Regions from separate parts of the Janthinobacterium sp. C22 genome, predicted to be linked through region 1. Evidence: riboswitches for the same ligand, from Rfam matches in the RefSeq annotation. Region 1 holds a riboswitch; the other holds the start of a gene.
The links. A riboswitch is a leader RNA that binds a small molecule or an ion and turns the genes downstream of it on or off. The one in region 1 is predicted to bind FMN.

Region 1 (3,239 bases):
ACGGGCCGAAAGCCGTGTACCAGGGCGGCCTCGGCGTCTTCATCCTCGGCTCGATCCTGTGCGGCGCCGCGCCCGACGGGCATTTCCTGACGGCCGCGCGTTTGCTGCAGGGCGCGGGCGCGGCCCTGTTCATGCCCAGTTCGCTCAGCCTGCTCACGCACAGCTTTGACGACGAGCGCGAACGCACGCGCATGCTGGGCGCCTGGTCGGCGCTGGTGGGCGTGGCCGGTGCGTCCGGCCCCTTGATCGGCGGCATCCTCGTGCACCAGTTCGGCTGGCGCAGCGTGTTCTGGGTGAACGTGCCGCTGGGCCTGCTGGCCATCGTCATGGCGCAGCTGCTGCTGGCCGCGCCGGCGCGCCAGCCGCGCGATCTGTCTCTGTTCAGCCATGCGCTGGGTGTGGCGGCGCTGGCGGGCCTCAGTTTCGTGCTGATCGAAGGGCCCGTGCTGGGCTGGCTGTCGCCCGGCGTGCTGACGGCGGGCGCCGTGACGCTGTTGTCGGCCGGGCAGTTGCTGCGGCGCGAGCGCAGCGGCAGCCATCCGCTGTTGCCGCGTGAACTGTTTCACAGCAGCAGCTTTGGCGCGGCCAATGGCGTGGGTTTTCTGATCAATTTCTGCGTATTCGGCCAGCTGTTCTTATTGAGCCTGTTCCTGCAGCAGTCGGGCGGCGCCGACGCCCTGCAGTCGGGCTTGCGCCTGCTGCCCATGATGGCGGCCTACACGGTGGGGAACTTCATGGCGGGACGTATCGCGGCCCGTCATGGCACGCGCTGGCCCATGCTGGCCGGCTTGCTGGTGGGGGCCGCGATGGCCCTGCTGCTGATGGGCTTGCGTCCGGGCACGCCGTATGGCTGGCTGGCGCTGGGCACGGCCGTCATGAACGTGGCCATCGGCATCGCCATTCCCGCCATGACGGCCACCGTGATGCGGGTGGCCGGCAAGCGGCATGCGAACAGCGCGGCGGCGGCCCTGAATGCCAACCGCCAGATCGGCGCGCTGGTGGGCGTGGCGCTGATCGGCAGCATCCTGCACATGCTGCCCGACTGGTCGCTGCGCCTGCCGCTGGCCTACGCGACGATCGCCGCCGCGTATGGCCTGGCGGCGGGCCTCGTGTACCGCCACGTGCATGTGCCGAAGGCCGTGGCCGCCGCGTGAGCGCTTACTGTACGCTTATTTTCCGTGCGTGCTGCGCCATTCCACCAGTTCTTCGATGGTCAGGATCGGCATGCCGTGCAGTTCGGCGAAGCGTTCGATATCGTCGCCGCGCATCATGGTGCCGTCCGGGTTCATCAGCTCGCACAGCACGGCGGCCGGGTTCAGGCCCGCCATGCGCGACAGGTCGACGGAGCCTTCCGTGTGGCCACGGCGCTCGAGCACGCCGCCGGGCGCGGCGCGCAGGGGGAAGACGTGGCCGGGGCGCACCAGGTCGGCGGGCTTGGCGTTCGGCGCGATGGCGGCGCGGATGGTGGTGACCCGGTCGGCGGCCGACACGCCCGTCGTGACGCCGTCGCGCGCCTCGATGGAGACGGTGAACGGCGTGCCGTAGCGGCTGCCGTTGTCGGACGACATGGGCGGCAATTCCAGCGCGCTGACGACGTCCGTGGGCAGGCACAGGCAGACGATGCCGCTGCATTCGCGGATCAGCAAAGCCATGGTTTCGTGCGTGAGTTTCTCGGCAGACAGGATCAGGTCGGCTTCGTTTTCACGGTCGAAATCGTCGAGCAGGATGACGGGAATGCCGGCGCGCATGGCGGCCAGGGCGGACTGGATGCGACCTTCCAGGTCGTTGGAAAGCAGGGTATAGCTGTTGACTAACATGGTGAAACGCTCCTCGCATAGGCGAAAAACGCTGCAGGGCAAGCGAATAGACGCAGCCGGCCGCATCGACAGGTCGATCGGACATCGCGTTTACTGCACATCTTCTTTCATCCGGACTATACCGTCGGCCCCGGAGTCACACCGGATCTGCTGACCTCGCCAAGCGGTGCCTGGAAAGCGCTCGCGGGCTTGACCGTTGCCGGTCTTACCGCCGGTGGGGAATCGCACCCCGCCCCGAAGACGTATTGTTGTGCCGGTCCACATGACCGGCGGCAATACTTTAGCACAGATGAAAAAATGTGGCAGGACACTGTTGAGTTTGCTATTCGGCAAAGTTCCCTGGGAAAAATGGTTTACCCTAAGCTGTTTTTAATGGCGGAAAGACGATTTCAGTGTAAGGTATGACTACTGAATCTTACCGTTGAGAATACATGAAGCTGAGTAAATTACGCCTGATCTCGGGCGCCGTCTTGCTGGCGTGCGCCTGCATGGCCCAGGCGGAAATCCGTTTGACCGATCCCCTGCCGCTGGCACCAGAAGTTACCGTCGGAAAACTGCCGAACGGCTTGACCTATTACATCAAGAAAAATGCCCGTCCCGCGCAGAAAGTGGAGTTGCGCCTGGTGGTGAAAGCCGGCTCCATCCTGGAAGACGACGACCAGCAAGGCCTGGCGCATTTCACGGAACACATGGCCTTCAATGGCTCCACGCATTTCAAGCGCAATGAACTGATTTCCTATTTGCAATCGATCGGCGTGAAGTTCGGCGCCGACCTGAACGCCTACACGAGCTTCGATGAAACCGTCTACGTGCTGCCGATTCCCACGAACAAGAAGGAAAACCTGGAAAAGGGGTTTCTCGTGCTGGAAGACTGGGCGCATGGCTTGAAATTCAATCCGGCCGACATCAACAGCGAGCGCGGCATCGTGCTGGAAGAGGCGCGCCTGGGCAAGGGCGCCAGCGACCGCATGAACAAGGTCTTGTATCCGAAACTGCTGAACGGTTCGCGCTATGCGGAACGCATGCCGATCGGCAAGGAATCGGTGCTGAAAACCTTCAAGCCGGAAGCCATCAAGCGTTTCTACAAGGATTGGTACCGTCCCGATCTGATGGCCGTGATGGTGGTCGGCGACGTGGAGCCGAGCCAGGCTGAAAAGCTGATCCGGCAGCATTTCGGCAAGCTGAAAAACCCCGCGAAACCGCGTCCGCGCCTGTATGCGGAAGTGCCGCAGCGTTCGCAGACGGAAGCGCTGGTGATCACGGACAAGGAAGCGCCGGACGACAGCGTCTTCATCCGCTACCCCATCCGCGCCGCGCAGGAGCCCGTCACCATCGCCGACTACCGCCGCCAGATGATCGAAAACCTGTATGGCCAGATGCTCAGCGCGCGCATGCAGGAATTGACGCAGCAGGCGAACCCGC
Region 2 (3,239 bases), 760 kb from region 1:
CGGCCACGGGCCTGGCCTACAAGCTTGGCTGGCTGGACGAGGAATTCGCCCGCGACGGCATCGCCTTGAAGACGCTGCAGGAAGTGGGCGGCGAGCTGGCGCGCCACCACTACGACCATGGTCTGTCCACGCTCGTGCGCGAAGGCGGCAACCTGCTGGCCCTGCCCGCGCGCGCGCAAGGGGCGCCCACGCGCCTGATCGGCCTGACCTGGATCGACGAATGGCAAGCCATCCTCGTGCGCCCGGGTTCCGGCATCGCCACGGCCGCGCAGCTGCAGGGCAAGCGCCTGGCGCTGCCCGTGTTCCGCGCCGAGGACTTGCGCGAGAACCGGCGCGGGCGCAGCATCGCGCGCGGCATGAGCCTGGCCGGCTACAAGGGCGTGCTGGCGTCGGCCGGCCTCACGCTCGATGATGTGCATCTGGTGGAAGTGGGGGGCGACGCCCAGGCATCGGCCAATCTGGGCGCGGGCCTGTGGCAAGGCATCGCGCCGCTCTTGCGCGGCGAAGTCGACGCCGTCTACGTGAAAGGCGCGGCGGCGGCCGAGGCGGCGCGCGCGGCGGGGCTGGAAGTGGGCATCGACATCGACGCCCTGCCCGACCGGCGCTTCCGCGTCAACAACGGCACGCCGCGCCCGATCACCGTGCATGCATCCATGCTGGAACAGCATTTCGAGCTGGTCGTGCGCTTTTTGACGCAGACCTTGCGCGCCGCGCACTGGGCGCGCAGCCACAAAGAAGATGTGCTGGCCATCCTGCAGGGCGAGACGCGGGCCGGCGCCGACGCCGTGGCCGAAGCCTACCGCGACGGTTTTCACCTGACGCTGGCGCCCGACCTGTCCGACGACAAGGTGGCGCTGTTCCGCCAGCAGAAGGATTTTCAATTGCAGCACGGTTTTCTCGACCGCGACGTCGATATCGACAGCTGGATCGACCGCCGGCCATTGGAAGAGGCGCAGCGCAGGCTCGACGCGCTGCTGCGGCAGGCGGCATAAGGAAATGGGGCCAGCACATGGCAACATGTGCTGGCCCCACGGGCACTATCGATTCACGGCAGGCCGGCTGCTAGGCTGCCAGCGCCGCCTGCGGCACGCTGGCCGGTTGCGCCAGCCGCTGCAGCGAATGGATGGTGGCGGCGCAGGCCGTCGCCAGTTCCACGCCCTTGACCTTGAAGTGCTGGAAGTAGAATGCCTGGTGCTCCTGGCCCGCATGGAAGTGGTGCGGGGTCAGCACGGCCGACAGCACGGGCACGCCCGTCGCCAGCTGTACCTGCATCATGCCGGAAATGACGGCATCGGCGACGAAATCATGGCGGTAGATGCCGCCGTCCACCACCAGGGCGGAAGCGGCAATCGCCGCGTACCGGCCGCTTGTGGCCAGCAATTGCGCATGCAGGGGGATTTCAAAGGCGCCGGCGACGTCAATGACGTCGATATCGCTCTCGGCGAAGCCCAGCGCGGCCATTTCCGCGATAAACGACAGCCTGCATTGCGCGACGATGTCGCGGTGCCAGCCCGCCTGGATGAAGGCGATGCGTTTGGCTGGTGTTGCGTGTGATGCTTGTGACATATAAAAGACTCCTGTTTTCAAGAATGATAAAAACAGGGCATCGGATCGAAGGGGATATGACGGGCACATGAAAGCCACGCCCAACTGCGCATGCAGGCACGCGCGCAGACGCACCGACGGCGAGGCCGTCCATGCGCCGGGCGGATGCCGGCGTCGACACAATGATGCCATCCCGCTCTCTCTTTATCCGGACTATACCGTCGGCCCCGGAATCACACCAGGTCTGCTGACCTTGCCGTCATGGCCCGAAGACCGTGCCGGCAAGCGCTCGCGGGCTAGGCACGCATGCCATTACCGCCGGTGGGGAATCGCACCCCGCCCTGAGAACGTTGCATGGCCAGCGCAGCGGGTGCGGCAGCCATGCCCGGCGACTATAGCATATCGCCCCTGCCTCTGCCCTGCGCGGTCAGAACTGCAGCGCGTACGACGCGCCCACCGTGCGGCCCTGGCCGATGATCACCGTGTCGCCGTTGACGGCGCCGGGCACGAAGCTGGTAAGCGTGTGGTTGCGGTAGACCTTGTCGGCCAGGTTGTTCGCATACGCCGTGATGCGCTGCTTGCCGCCCGGGAGCACGTACGACAGGCGCGCATTGGCCAGCGCGAAGCCGCCCTGGTTCAGCAGGTCGCGCGCGGCATTTTGCGGGTCGACATAGTAGTACTGCTTCGACGTGTAGCGCACGTCGCCGCTGAAGACCAGCTGCGCGCCATTGCCCAGCGGGTAGCGGTAGTCGGCCGCCAGCAGGGCCGTCACGTGGGGCGAGCGCACGAATTCGTTGCCGGAGCGGTCGCCGCCATTGTTCTGGATGGCGAAATCGTCGAATTCCGTGCGCAGCAGGCCCAGGTTGGCGTTGACGTGCAGGTTGTCCGTCGGCTGCACCTCGACCTCGAATTCCGCGCCGTTGACATGGGCCTTGCGCACGTTCTGCAGGTAATTGACGCTTTGCGTGGGGTCGCCGTTGTACACGCCCGTGATATTCACCTGCACGTTCTTGTAATCATAGTGAAAAACGTTGGCGTTGAAGTTCAGGCGCCCGTCCAGCCATTCGGACTTGATGCCCACCTCGAACGAGTTCAGGGTTTCCGGCTTGACCGTGTTCAATGCCCGCACGTCCGTGGCGCTGGTGTTGTAGCCGCCCGACTTGATGCCATGCGCGTATTTCAGGTAGCCGCGCAGGGTACGGCTGAAGCGGTATTCGGGCGTCACGTCATACGTCAGCGCGTTCCACGTGGTCGATGGATTCGACGTGAAATTGTTGTTGGCCACCGAAGCGGCCGTGTAATTGCCGCCCCGGACCGTGTTCCACCAGTTGGCCGCGTCGCCGAACGTCACCGTGTTCGATGCGGCCTGCACGCGCCGCAAATCGAGGTCCTTGGTTTCCGTGGTCCAGCGCAGGCCGAACGTGGACAGCAGCTGCTCGCTGAAGTTGACGGTCGTGCTGCCGAAGATGGCCGCGCTGCGCGCCTTGTGCTGGTAGATGGTGCGGTTGTAGCCGACGGGCTGGGTGCTGCCCGCCAGCGCCGGCACCGTGCCGTTGGGCAGGCGCGCGCCGGCCGAATCGGCGTCGATCTTTTCATTGAAGTAGAACAGGCCCGCCACCCAGCTCACGGCGCCGTTCTGCGGCGACGTCAGGCGCAGCTCCTGCGACACTTGCCGGCTGCTGGCCTTGGCGCGG

Region 2: another riboswitch for FMN. It lies ahead of ACRHIG_RS16615 (6,7-dimethyl-8-ribityllumazine synthase); the one in region 1 lies ahead of ribB (3,4-dihydroxy-2-butanone-4-phosphate synthase).

What each region holds. Positions count from the first base shown of each region.
Region 1 is NZ_CP193659.1:2,797,074-2,800,312, forward strand. Features, by position in the region: gene ACRHIG_RS12975 (MFS transporter) at 1-1,154, shown strand, start outside; gene ribB (3,4-dihydroxy-2-butanone-4-phosphate synthase) at 1,170-1,817, opposite strand; FMN riboswitch at 1,913-2,063, opposite strand; gene ACRHIG_RS12985 (M16 family metallopeptidase) at 2,249-3,239, shown strand, end outside.
Region 2 is NZ_CP193659.1:3,560,323-3,563,561, reverse strand. Features, by position in the region: gene ACRHIG_RS16620 (ABC transporter substrate-binding protein) at 1-992, shown strand, start outside; gene ACRHIG_RS16615 (6,7-dimethyl-8-ribityllumazine synthase) at 1,063-1,566, opposite strand; FMN riboswitch at 1,737-1,898, opposite strand; gene ACRHIG_RS16610 (TonB-dependent receptor) at 1,973-3,239, opposite strand, start outside.